4 regions of the Pseudomonas sp. MWU13-3659 genome follow, and region 4 is predicted to be linked to each of the others. Evidence: riboswitches for the same ligand, from Rfam matches in the RefSeq annotation. Region 4 holds a riboswitch; each other region holds the start of a gene.
The links. A riboswitch is a leader RNA that binds a small molecule or an ion and turns the genes downstream of it on or off. The one in region 4 is predicted to bind cobalamin.
Positions count from the first base shown of each region.

Region 1: another riboswitch for cobalamin. It lies ahead of NGM28_RS22755 ((2Fe-2S) ferredoxin domain-containing protein); the one in region 4 lies ahead of cobW (cobalamin biosynthesis protein CobW).
Region 2: another riboswitch for cobalamin. It lies ahead of NGM28_RS02585 (TonB-dependent receptor); the one in region 4 lies ahead of cobW (cobalamin biosynthesis protein CobW).
Region 3: another riboswitch for cobalamin. It lies ahead of NGM28_RS25810 (ABC transporter ATP-binding protein); the one in region 4 lies ahead of cobW (cobalamin biosynthesis protein CobW).

Region 1 is NZ_JAMSHW010000025.1:18,471-22,249, forward strand. Features, by position in the region: gene NGM28_RS22740 (LysR family transcriptional regulator) at 1-28, shown strand, start outside; gene NGM28_RS22745 (hypothetical protein) at 331-660, opposite strand; gene NGM28_RS22750 (DUF3630 family protein) at 745-1,074, opposite strand; gene NGM28_RS22755 ((2Fe-2S) ferredoxin domain-containing protein) at 1,190-1,927, opposite strand; cobalamin riboswitch at 2,022-2,226, opposite strand; gene NGM28_RS22760 (DUF3077 domain-containing protein) at 2,418-2,705, opposite strand; gene NGM28_RS22765 (hypothetical protein) at 2,850-3,107, opposite strand; gene NGM28_RS22770 (c-type cytochrome) at 3,468-3,779, opposite strand, start outside.
Region 2 is NZ_JAMSHW010000002.1:30,778-34,556, forward strand. Features, by position in the region: gene NGM28_RS02585 (TonB-dependent receptor) at 1-1,135, opposite strand, end outside; cobalamin riboswitch at 1,245-1,449, opposite strand; gene NGM28_RS02590 (MFS transporter) at 1,526-2,899, opposite strand; gene quiC (3-dehydroshikimate dehydratase QuiC) at 3,436-3,779, shown strand, end outside.
Region 3 is NZ_JAMSHW010000038.1:29,793-33,571, reverse strand. Features, by position in the region: gene NGM28_RS25820 (FecCD family ABC transporter permease) at 1-57, opposite strand, end outside; gene NGM28_RS25815 (ABC transporter substrate-binding protein) at 57-1,019, opposite strand; gene NGM28_RS25810 (ABC transporter ATP-binding protein) at 1,016-1,792, opposite strand; cobalamin riboswitch at 1,902-2,107, opposite strand; gene NGM28_RS25805 (winged helix-turn-helix transcriptional regulator) at 2,130-2,525, opposite strand; gene NGM28_RS25800 (ester cyclase) at 2,658-3,212, shown strand; gene NGM28_RS25795 (polysaccharide deacetylase family protein) at 3,219-3,779, opposite strand, start outside.
Region 4 is NZ_JAMSHW010000003.1:100,605-104,383, forward strand. Features, by position in the region: gene cobN (cobaltochelatase subunit CobN) at 1-996, opposite strand, end outside; gene cobW (cobalamin biosynthesis protein CobW) at 1,000-2,067, opposite strand; cobalamin riboswitch at 2,169-2,367, opposite strand; cobalamin riboswitch at 2,429-2,653, shown strand; gene NGM28_RS05510 (CbtB domain-containing protein) at 2,761-2,946, shown strand; gene NGM28_RS05515 (CbtA family protein) at 2,957-3,652, shown strand; gene NGM28_RS05520 (cobalamin biosynthesis protein) at 3,652-3,779, shown strand, end outside.

The DNA of each region.
Region 1 (3,779 bases), on a different contig from region 4:
GGAGCGACCGTCGTTTGCGTCCGAATGAACAACGGGTGGGGAATGTCACATGACGATTGCTGGCGGGTAGATGAGATGCCCGGCGAGCTCGATCTAGCGGCCATGCCAGTGTTTACTCAGTGCTGAGCGGCGCAATGAAATCGCAGATGCCCCTCTGAAAATGGGCATCCGTTGGGCCTGGCGGGGAGTGCTATGTGGCTGGCAAGCAGCACCAGATCGACAGTGGGTCACGCTAGGTAAGTGCGTTCGACTGCCACCTGAGGAGTGTCTGCTTTCGACCCATGGCAGCCATGCAGACAGCACGGCAATTAACAGGAAGCGGACATGGGTTCAAACTCTTGACCTTTGTCGACAGGCAAGCTTACGTGCCCTGTGGCGTCGAGACTGAGCCAGCGTCCGATCCTCGGCGCTCTGAATCAATAGCGTGGTCAGTTCGGGATCCATAGGGAACCCATCTTCCAACCATTTGAGCGCTAACCCCGACCAATAGTCGGAATGTGACGTCAGCGCTGTAACGACCAGCGGCTGCAAAGCTATGCCGGCAGGAAGTGTGCATTTTTCTCCAAGGTCTTTTATCGCACGGGGCAACTCTTGTGCGCCTTCTTCTAACGGCTTTTCCAGCAGCGGCAGTAACCATACATAGGTGAAATTCTCGCTCATCTACTTCCTCCGAATACTCACTAGTGTGCTTGGAATGGTAGTGACCGTATTGACCGGCTTCTGCGTGCTTTCAGCCGCTGCCGGCTACGCGCCACAGCTACTCAACAATGCACGTACTCGTTGAGCCATCTCATCGGCATTATCAGGTACAGATACTGAAATGCCCAGATAGTGCTCAAGGTGAAGGGTAAGCGTCTGTTCGCCCACTATGAGATCCCAATAGCGCTGGTCAAGTCCGTCCAATTTTTCATTCCAGTAACCGCTTAATCCGTGCTCAAGCTTCTGAGCCACGTTCTCGAACAGTTTCCAGTCGGCGAGTTCTGATATTTCTATGGTCGTCATGCGCCACCTCACCAAGCGAATGCAGATTTTCGTGTTTCTCGCGAGCGGCAGCAATGGGTCGTAAGCGGCCATAGCACCACCTGGATTAAAGCCGAACATCCCTTCCCTACCCAACCGACTCTCGCACCAAAGTGAGACTGAATGACCTACGCACGACCACTTGCATGTTTGGCGTAACCCTCAACCCCTACCGATTGAGCTCTCGCCCGTGAACCAGCAGTTTGGTCGCAACCTCGCCGCCCGACAGATGTACCTCGACGAGGTGCTGCACCTCTTCATTGTCGCGCACCCGATACCAGCAAGCGTCGGGGTACACCGTCAGCACCGGCCCCAGGTTGCAGGGGAACTGGCAAGCCGTGCGCGTCAGCAGCACACCACCCGGCACCTCGATCAGTTGCCGCTGCAGCAACTCGCGGCGCAGTTGCTTCCACAGTGGCAAGGCGCCTCGACGGACGCAACGCGGGCCAGTGCAAAGGAACACCTGGCGTGCATGGTCCGGGATCTTCGACCAGTCGGCGTCGGCTGCCACGGCATTGACCTGATCGCAGGCCAGATGCCGTGAGTGATCCTCGATGCTCGCACAGGCCATTCGCGCATCCAGGCCACGGCGTCCCAACGCCTGCGCCGTGACCCAGACTTGCGGCTGGTGCCCATGCTCACGTGCGATGCGCCCCAGTTCATCGCGCAGCCAGTCCAGGTAGGCGCCGTCGGAGATGGGTTCCAGGTCCACCACCAGCACGCGTTCCAGCCCGTCGGCGAAGGTCTTGCGCAAGACCGCCCACAGGCCCTCAAACCCGTCCAGGGTGTCGACGACATCGTCCCGAGCGGATTCGCCCCGCAGCTGGCGGATCTCCGCGCCAAAAGCTTCGGCCGCTGAACCGCCCGCAAGGCCCGGCCCGACAAACAAGACGCGCTGGTAAGTCATCACATGCTCTTCTCGAAGTGAATTTCGCAGAAGCACACACAGGCAGGCATCGAGCATGGGCCCAGACCGACCCATGCCTGCCCTCCGCAGGATTGTCGCCAAAAGATTCCAGGCCGGTCTCCGGGCTCGCGAGGCTGGATGCCCTCGCCTTCCCATGGCCGGCTGGCCACAGTGGTCTGATTGAGGGCATCACTCGCATACCGTTGCGGGGGCAGCACCGGACTGGCGCGAAGCGCGTACCGGTTTCCCGTTTCACCCCAGGCGCGGCGGCTTGGGACACCTGAAACTGGGCGGCATGTGAACATTCGGTGCAGTGCGCGTCAAGGTGGTGAACCAGGCCCGGCACTCCCACAGAGGCCAATGCTGCACCAGGAACCGTAGGAGCCAGCCTTGCTGGCGATGCCCGGCACAGCCGGGCCAATCACCAGGCGAAGGCATCGATTCCCCTAGGTTGCGCACCTATTTGAAACGTCGTGGCTGGGTTGCCATTTCAGACTTTCTTCAAGATCCCCATATGCGCATCGTCCATCAACGCCTTGGCCATATCGCTGAGGTAGTGCGACGCCCAGACCAGCACCGGTTCGTTGTCCATCACACCGATGAATGAGGCGCGGCGGGCGCTATCGAGTAGCACCGAGGCTTGTTCCATGGCGTGATTGGCGCAGTTGCCGGGCTCTACGCGGAACAGGCGCGTGCCTTTGGTGGCGCCTTCCATGAACGTGCACGCGCCGACGGTCCAGCCGAGTTGGCCGTGGTCTGCTGGGAGATCGTTGTCCATTCGAGGTTCCTCTGAAGCTTTGAAGGGGTGACCGAGCTACCTGTAGGAGCGGCTTCAGCCGCGATCACCAGCAACGCTGGTGCCAGGTACCGCGGTGCCTGCATCGCGGCTGAAGCCGCTCCTACAGGGGCCTGCGCAGGGCTGTCAGTGCAGCGTGTATGACGGCGGCCGGGTGCTCATCTGTAGCTGAGCCAACGCCGACTCCAGCAACGTGCGGGTGGCATCGAGTTCGTGCATCACCGTCAGCATCACCAGCGTGGCAGGTGATTTGGGCAGGTGAGTCAGCGATTGATGCGTCACCGCCAGCGCGCACATGACGTACTCGGTGGCGTGGACCAAGGTGTCTTCGAGGAAATGAGGGGATTCGATGGAAGGTGGTGGATCCGGGACGATCTTCAACATGACTTCATACTCGACGTTCATGAATGATCAACCGGGCACCCGATCACCTGCCGGGAGATGGGTGGCGGCTACGTGCGGGTCTGCAAGTCCGGGGAACATCGAGCACTAACCCGGCCGGCCCGAAGGCCAACCGCACGCAGCCACCATTGAGCACAACCACTGACAAGCGCCAGCGACTCAGAAAGTGAGCACAGATCGATGTTCAGACGGGCTTGCAGGCCCGGTCGTTGATTTGGCAACGACCCGGCGAGACTAGCCGTCACTTCGATAGCGCAAAAGTGCTCAAAGCATGCTTGGGAAACGCCCTACGTGAAATGGGGAAAGTCTGATTAGCCCATGTGGGACTTCATCCCCAGCTAGTCATTTCCTCAAAATCACGCCACTCATGTATTCATGCAGGTCGCGAAAATCCTTGACGCTCCAGGCATGCGGCGGGATCTTCACCCCGTTCTCCTGCAGCGTTTTCGGAATCAGGTTTCCATTTGGGCGAAGGATGACCGAAGACACGATAACGCCTGGATAGTCGTTCAAGCGCTTCTTGAACGCAGCGCTGGTAAGGTCCGGCGTTGGCGGGTTGCTCTTTTTGGCCAACGGCCCCGTCCCCTTGATATCCGCGCCATGGCACACGGCACACCGCTGCACGAAGAGGTTTTTTCCGTTGGCGTTTTCCGC
Region 2 (3,779 bases), on a different contig from region 4:
GGATCTTGTTGTACTCGACACCGACCACGGTCTTGCTGGCCAGGCCGAACAGCCTTTGGTCGAAGGTGAAGCTCTGGCGGTCGCCGAACTGCTCCTGGTTGTGCTTGATCTCCAGGTAGCTGCCCCGTTGCAGCAGGCCGTCATCGGCGCTCCAGGTGTAGTCCTCGGCGTTGCGCCAGTGGCGGCGGCTCTTGATGTAGTACAGCTGGTTACTGGCCGAGACCGTGTCGCTGAGGGTCCAGTCGGTGGTCAGGCGCGTCCATTCGTCGTGGTAGCGCTGCACATCGTTGCGCACGTTGTAGTTCTTCTTGCGCAGGCTGTCGCGGTAGTGGCCGTCGATCAGCGGCGTGCCGTAGTAGTTGGCGGGCTCGGCGTCGCCGCGCTCGTGGGCGAGGGTGAAACTCAGGTCGTCGCTGGCATCGAAGCGCAGGGCGGCGCTGAGCGACAGGTTGCGCGAGTCGGTGCGGTCGACCCAGCCGTTGCCTTCCTGCTTGTTGAGCGTGACCCGGTAGCTCAGGCGCTCGCTCAGGCCGCCGCCGCTATCCAGGCCCAGTTGCTGGCGGTCCCAGGAACCGTAGCCCAGGCGCAGGTGGTTGTGGATTTCGCCGGCGAAGGGTTTTTTCGGGATCACGTTGACCACCGCGCCGGTGGCGCCTTCGCCGTACAACACCGAGGCCGGGCCGCGCAGCACGTCGATGCGCTCGACCATCCATGGGTCGACCGGGAAGGTCAGGGTGCCGGCGCCGGTGTACAGCCGCGCGCCGTCGAACAGTGTCATCACCGAACCCTGGCCGCTGAAACCGCGGGCCGACAGGCCGGTGCCGCCATCGCCGGGAGTGCCGATGAAGGTGATGCCCGGGGAGCGGGTCACGGCGTCCTGCACGGTGAGGTTGTTGCGTTGCAGAATCTGCTCGGCGGTGATGCTGCTGGTGCTGGCCGGGGTTTCCAGGGCGCTGAGGTTCAGCCGTGAACCGGCCTGGGTCGGGGTGGCCAGGTCGATGGCCGAGGGTTCGCGGGTCTCGGTGACCGCCGTGGAGGGCAGGGTGAGCGGGGCACCCTCGTGGTCGTCGGCCAGGGCCGGGAGCGAGACAGCCAGGCAGGCTGCCAGGGTGTGTAGCTTGTTGAATCGGGACATGTCGTTCCACTGCTGCAGGAATGAATGGATCCCGGTGGAAAACACGCAAAGGCGAACCGCATACGCAGGCGCGCACGCGATGACCGGCCTGCGCCCGCCCACCGCGGGTTGCCAAGTAAGGCTTCAGGCCGGTCTCCGGGCTTGCGAGGGTCGTGAAGCCTTCACCTTCCCATGCGTGTGCACAGTGGTCTGTCGAAGGGTTCGCTCGCTTACCGTTGCGGGGGCAGCGCCGGACTTGTCGTGAAAACGACTCACCGGCTTCCCGTTTCACCCTGCGCGCGGCGGCGCAGGACACCTGAAACTGGCGCGCATCTGACCATCGAACGAGGGGGGAGTCAATCATCTGGAGGGGCAGACCTGTCCGTGTGCGACAGGCCTGGCCCGGGGCGTTCAATGCCCGAACGCTTTCAGGCTGCCCTTGCGATTGGCTTCATAGGCTTCCTGCGCCATGGGCGTTGCCTGCGGGTTGCCCAGGTCTTCCATGGCCAGCCGGTGGGTTTCCGGCGCCAGGTACGCCGCGAACGCGCACACGCAGGTGATGAAGAACGCCAGCCCGCCGACCACCAGCGGGATATTGTCCGAACCCGGAGGCGCCACGGTGGCGAACAGCGCCGGCAGCATGGCGGTGAGCATGGTGCCGACGTTCTGTGCGATGGCCATGGCCGAGACCCGGTAGCGGGTCTGGAACAGCTCGGGGTAGAAGCTTGGGAACACCGCGTTGTAGCCCTGGTAGACCATGCCCCACATGACGATCGAGGCGGCGAAGGCCAGCGGCACGTTCTGAATGCTGATCGCATACAGGTAGACGAACGCCAGCAGGCCCGAGCCCAGGCAGCCGGCGATCATGGTCGGGCGGCGGCCGATCCGGTCGGAGAGGTTGCCGACGAAGGGGATCACCAGCACCGCGACGATATTGCCCACCACCGGGATCCACAGGTACACGCTCTTGTCGAAGCCGACGCCGTAGGCCGGTTGCACCGCGTAGGCCGCGCCGAAGATGGTGGCGACCACCGGGATCACGTTCATCAATGCCATGAACATCACCAGTACCATGTGCTTCCAGCTGTGGCGGAAGGCTTCGCTGATCGGCGACTTGGCGACCTTGTCCTGCTGCTCTTCCTGGACGAAGGCCGGGGTTTCGTGGACCTCCTTGCGGATGATGAAGCCGGCCACCAGCACCAGCGCACTCATCAGGAACGGGATGCGCCAGCCCCATTCGTTGAAGGCCTCGCTCGGCATGAAGTAGGCCAGCGGCAGGAACACCGCCGCCGCCATCACCTGGCCGGCCTGCACGCCTTGCAGCGTGTAGCTGGCGTAGTAGCCACGGCGGCCGAACGGCGCGTGCTCCATGATCATCGAGCTGGCCCCGGAGATCTCGCCGGCCACGGCGAAGCCCTGGACCAGGCGCAGCAGCACCAGCAGCGCCGGGGCGAGCAGGCCGATGTCGTGGTAGGTGGGCAGCAGGCCCACGGCCATGGTCGACAGGCCCATCAGGAACATGCACAGCAGCAGCACGTTCTTGCGCCCGCGGGTGTCGCCCCAGTGGCCGAGCACGAAGGCGCCCACCGGGCGGGCCAGGTAGCCGACGCCGTAGGTGGCCAGCGAGGCGATGATGGCCATCTTCGGGTCGGTGGAGGGGAAGAAGATCTGCGGGAAGATCAGTGCCGCGGCCTGGGCGTAGATGAAGAAGTCGTAGTACTCGAGGGCAGAGCCGATCCATCCGCTGGCGGTGGCTTTCTTGGCTTGGGAGCTTGAGCGGGCCATGTTGTCTCCGTTGTGCTTGTCGGTGGCCGAAAGGTCAGCGCGCACGGGGCGCGTGAACCGGGGGGCGATAAGGAGAAGACGAACATGGCGGTGCGGATCGCAGGGCGAGGAACGTGAGCATAGGTCGGTACCCGTTTTATTGAACTTATTATGTGGTGACGTTGGGCGGTGCGGCGCAGGACCCGCCGAACGACCGGCGTGGCAGCGAGAAAGGCCGGCGGGGGCCTGCGACTGGTGTTCATGGTTGTTCACGGGGGTGGGTGAATCAATTCGCCGGAACGGGTTTTGTTCGGTAATCGAACGAAAACTAACTATTCCGTACAAAGTTCGTTGCCGGGGTGACTTTACCTGCGAATAATCGAGCTTGCCAGGCCGATTGATGCGTTATCGGCACGGACCCTATCGCCTCTGTAGGAGCGGCTTCAGCCGCGATGCAGGCGCCGCGGTGCCTGGCATCCGCTTCGCGGATGATCGCGGCTGAAGCCGCTCCTACAGGGGGGCGCAGCCCAAAGCCTCCTACAACAAGGAACACCAGCATGCAGCGTTCGATTGCCACCGTGTCCCTCAGCGGCACCCTGCCGGAAAAGCTCGAAGCCATCGCCGCCGCGGGTTTCGACGGCGTCGAGATCTTCGAGAACGACCTGCTGTACTACGCCGGCAGCCCGCGCGAGGTGCGTCAGATGTGCGCCGACCTCGGTATCGCCATCACCTTGTTCCAGCCCTTCCGTGACTTCGAAGGCTGCCGCCGCGACCGCCTGCACAAACAGCTCGACCGCGCCGAGCGCAAGTTCGACCTGATGCAGGAGCTGGGCACCGACCTGGTGCTGGTGTGCAGCAACGTGCAGCCCGACGCCCTGGGCGACGAACAACTGCTGGTGGA
Region 3 (3,779 bases), on a different contig from region 4:
GGCGGCCACCAGCCCGACGAGCAGCAGCCGGTAGGCCGAGGGGCTGCGCAGCGGCATCACGGCCGTGCCTGCGCGAACAGTTGCGGGTGCAGGGCGCCGGCCAGTTGCTCGATGGCGTCGGCGTTGTCCACCGAAGGGGTCACCTGGAGGTAGGACAGCACCACGAAGCGGCGCTCGCGGATGGCTTTCACGTCGGCCAGCGCCGGGAGCTGGAGCAGGAAATCGCGTTTCTGCTGCCTGGTGGTCGGCCCATAGTCGACGATCGCGATCACCTCGGGGTCGCGCTCGACGACGCTTTCCCAGCTGACCTCGGTCCAGCTGGCCTGCACGTCGGCCATCACGTTGTCGCCACCGGCCGCCGCGATCAGTGCTTGTGGCATGCCCAGGCTGCCGGAGGTGGTGGGGCGGTCCTCACCGCTGTCGTAGAGGAACACCTTGGGGCGGTCGTGGACGTTGGCGAGGGTCTGGGCAACCCGGGCGACCCGCTGGCGCAGTCCGGCGATCAGCGTCTGGGCACGCGGGGCCACGTCGAAGATCCGCCCGAGGTTGTCGAGGTCGGTGTAGAGGTCGTCGAGGCTCGCCGGGCGGCGGGGCATGATCCGCGAGCAGGACTCGCTCAGCTCGTACACCGGAATACCGAACGATGCCAGGCGCTGCGGCGTGAGCGTCCCGCCAACCTCCATGCCGTAGCCCCAGCCGGCGAACAGGAAATCGGCGTCCACGTCCAGCAGGTTCTCCACCGATGGGTAGCGTGGCGCCAGTTCCGGCAGGCCCGTCAACGCCTGGCTCAAGGAGGGGTCGAGGGTCTTCCAGCCGCTGATGCCGCTGTAGCCGATCATCCGCTCGCGCAGGCCGAGGGCCAGGAGCATGCCGGTCAGGTTGATGTCGTGGCTGACCGCCCGTTGCGGTGCCTGCTGGAAAGTCACCGTGCGGTCGCAACTGCGCACGTTCACGGGGTAGTCGCTGGCCGCCGCGATAAGGGGCAGGGCGGCAAGCAGGGTAAGTATCGATCGCTTCATGCGGGGCTGATCCAGGTGATGCGCGGGTGATGGGCCAAGGGGTGGCGGTCGACCAGGGCGCGGGTGCCGAAGACCTCGGCCAGGCACTGCTCGGTCAGCACCTCGGCGGGCGTGCCGCCCGCTTTGATGCGGCCTTGCTCGATGACGTACAGGCGGTCGCAGAAGGCGGCGGCCAGGTTCAGGTCGTGGAAGCTCGCCAGCAGGCCCAGGCCGGTGCCGCGCAAATGCTGCAGCAGCGCCAGCTGGTAGCGCGGGTCGAGGTGGTTGGTCGGCTCGTCCAGCACCAGCAGGCGCGGTTGCTGGGCCAGGGCCCGGGCCAGCAGCACACGCTGCTTTTCGCCACCGGACAGGTGGGCGAAGCCTTGCTCGGCGCGGTCTTCCAGGCCCAATTGGCGCAAGGCGGCCTCGATGGGCGCCGGGTCGCCGTCACCGTCGAGCCAGCCCAGGTGCGGCGTGCGGCCCATGGCGACGACGTCGCGCACGCTGAGGCCGAAGTCCTCGGGGAACTCCTGCAGCATCACCGCGATGCGCTGGGCCACCCAGAGCGGCGGGCGTTGCCAGACATCCTCGCCATCGAGCAGCACGCGCCCGGCCAGCGGGCGATTGAAGCGGTAGGCGCAGCGCAGCAGGCTGGTCTTGCCGCTGCCGTTGGGGCCGATCAATCCAACGAACTCGCCGGGGCGCACGTCGAGCGTGACATCGTCGAGCAGGCGTGGCTCGCCGGCAGCGGGTGACCAGTGCAGGCGCTCGATGCGCAGGAGGGGTGAAGACATGCAAACGCGCCCGTAGCGAGAAAGTGAAGCCCGGCGAGGTGGACGCATGAAGGCATTGCAGGCAGCGGGCCGCCCCAAGACCGGCACGCGCCCGCCCACCGCGGGAGTTGCCAAACAGAGGTTGCAGGCCGGTCTCCGGGCTTGCGAGAGGGGCGGGCATTCACCTTCCCATGCCGTCGGCACAGTGGTCTGTCGAATGCCTTGCTCGCTTACCGTTGCGGGGGCAGCGCCGGACTTCTCGCGATAAGCGAGGCACCGGCTTCCCGTTTAACCCCTGGCACGGCGGCCAGGGACACCTGAAACAAGGGGCGCATCTGAGCATTTATGCGCGGGCGAGTCAATCGAGGTGGCGCGCAGCCTGGCGGTCGTACTGCTGCTGGGCCAGCTGTATCGCGGGCATGTTCGACTCCGCCCAACGTGCCAGGCGCTCGACCGTGTCGCCCAGGGTCGCACCCAGTTCGGTCAGCGCGTACTCGACCGTGGGCGGCACGCTCGGATGCACTTCACGCTCGATCAGCCCGTCGCGTTCGAGGCGCTTAAGGGTTTGCGAGAGCATTTTCTGCGAGACCCCGGCCATGTCCCGGCGCAGTTGGTTGAAGCGGATGCGTTCGCCAGCGCTGAGGCGGTCGATCAGCAGCAGCGCCCATTTGTCCGCCAGGCGGTCGAGCACCAACCGCGCGGGGCAGGCGGGGGCGAATACGTCGTAGGCGGGGCATTCCCGGTAGTGGGCCATGCGGGGGTTACTCCAGGGTGACCAGGTGAGTGAAAAGTGCCTTCTTGAGGGCTTGGCGCCGACTGGATAGGCTTGTCTGCATGGTTCGCGGCCGCGCCATGCCTTCTCTGACGACACTTCAAGGAAATGAACATGAATACCGAATCCAAGGCTTCGGGGATGCGTGCCGGCCGCTGGTTGACGCCTCTGCTGCTGGCAGCTGCCGCAAACCTGGCCAGTGCCGGCGAACTGGTTGCGCCAGCCGTGCTGGTGGTCGACCACAGCCTGCCCAAGGCCCAGCTCGAACAGCAGATCCTCGCCGCCCGGCGCTATGACACCTTCTGGAACACCGGCGACGAAGCCATGGCCCGCGCCGCGCTGGCCGCGGACTTTCGCGACAACACCCTGCCGGCAGGACGGCTGCAGGGTGTCGAAGGCCCGCTGAACGCCTCGAAGGCCTTCCGCGCGGCGGTGCCGGACCTGCGCTGCGAAGTGCTGCAGATGATCGTTGCCGGTGACCGGGTCACCGCGGCCCTGCGCTTTACCGGGCATTTCACCGGCAAGCTGGGCGAGCACCAGGGGCAGGGCGAAGCCATCGACTTCATCGCGATGGACATCTATCGCATTGCCGATGGACGTATTGCCGAGGACTGGCACCTGGAAGACAACCTGACCTTCCTGCAACAGGCCGGGCTGGCCGCCCGCTGAGTTCAATCAGTCGAAGACCCTGGCCGGATTCAGCGGCGCATTGCCCTGGGCCAGGGTCCAGCGGGCGATCTCGTCCTTGCGCAGGAACGCCACGCCTGGGTGCGACTTGGCATAGGCGATGAACTGGTCGAGCGCGTGGGCCACGGTCGGTGTGCCGCCGATGCGGTCGTGGGCCGACAGCGACATCAGCCGGCGCCGCTGTCGGCCTTCGGCATACAGCACGTCGAATTCGTCCTTGAGCTCTTGCAGCAGGGCGGCGCCGGTCATCGCGGTGGAACCGGCGATGCGGCCAATGTCGTTGTTGCGCAGGGTGTAGGGCACCACGACGAAGGGTTTGCCGCGTACCGGGGTAATCGACGGCTCGTCCCGGGACAGGTCGTCGATGTGGTAGAGGAAGCCCAGGTCCTGGAGGATGTTCAGGGTGTCCCGGGAATGGCGCATCCAGAAGGCGTTGAAACCCACCGGGCGCTGGCCGGTCACCCGTTCGACGATGGCCGACGCCTGCTCGTAGTGACGGCGCTCCTCGGCGGGCGTCAGGCTGTATTGCGGTGCCCAGTACAAGCCATG
Region 4 (3,779 bases):
GAAGCTGACCGGCCGGGTGATGATGCGCCCATCCAGTTCCGGCAAGGCGATATGCATGGCCAGGTCGCGGGCGCCCAAGCCCTGCTCGCTCTGTTCCCAGGCAGGCTGGTTGTCCTGGGCGCAGATCGCCTGCAACACCGGCACGTCGCGGCGCAGCGGGCGCAGGTTGGGTTGTTCGGGGCTGGACAAGGCGAAACCGGTGGTATTGATCACCACTTCGGCCTCGACCTCGTCGAGCCAGCTTTCAACCTGATCGAGGCAAGCACGCTCCTTGAGGCTGGCCACGGCGATCGGCAATGGGTTCAGGCCGCAGGCTTGCAGGCGCTGGCAGAACACATCGATGAAAGCCGTATTGGCGGCTTGCAGGTGCGAACGATAGAACAGCAATGGTGCCACCGGGAACGCCGGGTTCCACTCAGCGTACCAGTCCTCCAGCACCGCGCTGACCTTGCCTGGGTGGTACACCGCAGTGCGCGGCAACGGTTGCGGCTCATGCCACGGGTAGTCACGCCCGAGCCATAGGCTGGCCAGGCAGTTGAACAGGTTGACGGCGTTGGCCTTGCCGCCCTGGCGCAGGTAGTGCCAGAGCCGCTCGGCTTGCTCGCCGCGCACCGTGCCCAGGTCGGTCAGTTCCGGATCGGGACGGTCATCGCCGGGCACCAGGATCAGTTGCACGCCTCGGTTGGCCAGTTCCACCAGTTGCTCGACACCATAGCGCCAATAGCCGACGCCACCGTGCAGCGAGACCAGAATCACCTTGGCGTGACGCAGCACCTCGTCGACATAGAGGTCGACCGAGGCATGGTTCTGCACCTGCATGGGGTTGGCCAGGCGCAGGCTGGGGAAGTCCTCCGGCAACTGCTCGGCGGTTTCGGCGAGCAGTGCCAGGTGCGAATCACCGCTGCAGAGGATCACCAGCTCGGCGGGGGTCTGGCCGAGGTCGGCGATGCTGTCGTCCGGCACGAAGCCGCCGGGCTGGGTCCGCAGCAGGTGCATGGGTCAGGCGCCCAGGGCCTGGCGCAGGCGCGCCTCCAGTTGCGCGGCGTCGAGGTCCTGGCCGATCAGCACCAGGCGGGTGATGCGCGGCTCCTCGCTGCGCCAGGCGCGGTCGAAGTGCTTGTCGAAGCGGGTGCCCACGCCCTGGATCAGCAGGCGCATCGGCTTGCCGGGGATGGCGGCGAAGCCCTTGGCGCGCAGGATGCCGAACTCGGTGACCAGTTGCGTGAGGGCGTCGAGCAGCAGGCTCTCGTCGGCTTCGGGCAGGTCGATGGAGATGGAGTCGAAGGCGTCGTGGTCATGGTCGTCGTGGTCATCGCCATCGTGATGCGAGTCGTGGTGGGTGCGGCGGCCATCGATATGCGCCTCGGACTCGGCCCCCACGCCCAACAGCACCTCCAGCGGCAGGCGACCGCTGCTGGCCTCGATCACCTTGACCGCTGGCGGCAGTTCCTCGGCCACCTCTTTACGGACCTTGGCCAGGCCCTCGGCGTCGATCAGGTCGGCCTTGTTCAGCACCACCAGGTCGGCGCTGGCCAGCTGGTCGGCGAACAGTTCGTGCAGGGGTGACTCGTGGTCGAGGTTGGGGTCGAGCTTACGCTGGGCATCGACTTGGTCCGGATACGCGGCGAAGGTGCCTGCGGCCACGGCCGGGCTGTCGACCACGGTGATCACCGCGTCGACGGTGCAGGCATTGCGGATTTCCGGCCACTGGAAGGCCTGGACCAACGGTTTGGGCAACGCCAGGCCGCTGGTCTCGATAAGGATGTGGTCCAGGTCGCCACGGCGGGCCACCAGCTCGCGCATCACCGGGAAGAACTCTTCCTGGACGGTGCAGCACAGGCAACCGTTGGCCAGCTCATAGACGCGGCCATTGGCCTCTTCCTCGCTGCAACCGATGCTGCACTGCTTGAGAATTTCGCCATCGATGCCCAGTTCGCCGAACTCGTTGACGATCACCGCGATGCGGCGGCCCTGGGCGTTGTCGAGCATATGGCGGAGCAAGGTGGTCTTGCCCGAGCCGAGGAAGCCGGTAACGATGGTGACGGGGAGCTTGGCCAGTGTTTTCATGTCGCGGTGCCCTTGGCGGCTGTGGCGCGGGCATGCAGGACGATAGCCACGGGCCCTGTCGGCCTGGCTGGTTCGCCACCGGATCACCCCGCCCGGTTGAAAGTCGAAAACGTCGCGAGGCAGGTCTCCTGGCTCGCACTGTGCCGGCAGGATTGCCAGCGGGATGGCGCCTTCCCGCGCGTGCGCAGTGGCTGTGCCGATCCGTTCCAGTGCCTACAGTTGCGGGGGCAGCCGCGGCATCGACCGCGTTCCCGTCTTAGCTCCGGCCAACGCCGGAGAACCTCGAAGCGGCAAGGCTACGCAGAGCCTGGCTTGCGGTCAACCGCCGCCGCCATTGACGCAATGGTTCGCCCCATGATTTGCTAGCGCATTGCGTTCAGGTGCCCCCTTGGGGTGAAACGGGAAACCGGTGCGTCACGCCTCTCTCTACTAGAGGCCGGACAATGCCGGTGCTGCCCCCGCAACGGTAAGCGAGTGAAGCGTCTTGACCACTGTGCCCGTCGACTCGGCATGGGAAGGTGACGCCAACAACGGAGCCCTGCTCCACCTCGCCAGCCCGGAGACCGGCCTGACACCACATGAACACCCCGCGGTGGGCGGGCGCTGTCGCATACCTGGGCGAGCTTCGTCCGGGGTCGCCGCGCTTGCCCGTTGCCCCAATGCCCGACAAAAGCAACAGCAGAGGAACGCGTCATGCCCATCACCAGCACGAAACACAGCATCGCCACCCCCGTCAGCCTCAGCCAGCGCATGATCGTCGCCGTCGGCGCCAGCCTGCTCGGCCTGTGCCTGGTCTACTTCGCCGGTTTCTCGCACATCGAAGCGGTGCACAACGCCGCGCACGACACCCGCCACAGCGCCGCCTTCCCCTGCCACTGAGTACGCCCGCATGATCACGCGCATCGCCCGTACCGCGGGCTTCAGCGGGCTGCTGGCTGCCCTGCTGCTGACCCTCCTGCAAAGCGTTTGGGTGGCCCCCTTGATTCTTCAGGCGGAAACCTACGAGAACGCCGCCCCCGCCGCCGAACACCACGAGCATGGCGAGGCCGCCACGCCCCACGAACATGAGCACAACGCCGAAGCCTGGGCACCGGAGGACGGCTGGCAGCGTGTGCTGTCTACCACAGGCGGCAACCTGGTGGTCGCGATAGGCTTCGCCCTGGTCTTGGCCGCACTGTACAGCCTGCGCGAGCCTGGCCGCGTCAGCACCGGCGCGCTCTGGGGCCTGGCCGGCTTCGCCGTGTTCTGCCTGGCGCCGACCCTGGGCCTGCCGCCCGAACTGCCCGGTACCGCAGCCGCCGACCTGGGCCAACGGCAGACCTGGTGGGTCGGCACCGCCGCCGCCACTGCCGCAGGCCTGGCGCTGCTGGTATTCGCCCGTCACTGGCTGTTCAAGGTGATCGGCGTCGCCCTGCTGGTCATCCCCCATGTCATCGGCGCGCCGCAACCGCCCGTGCATGAGAGCCTGGCGCCGGAAGCCCTTGAGGCGCAGTTCAAGATCGCCTCCTGGCTCACCAATGCCGCCTTCTGGCTGGCGCTGGGGCTACTCAGCGCCTGGCTCTACCGTCGCTCCAGCCACGCTTGATGTCCCTGCATCCCGCTCAGCCGGCGTTGTACGCCGGCTTTGGCTGCCGTCGCGGCTGCCCGGTCGAAACGTTGTCGGTGCTGCTGCGCCAGACCTTGAGCCAGAATGCCCTGCCGCTTTCCTGCCT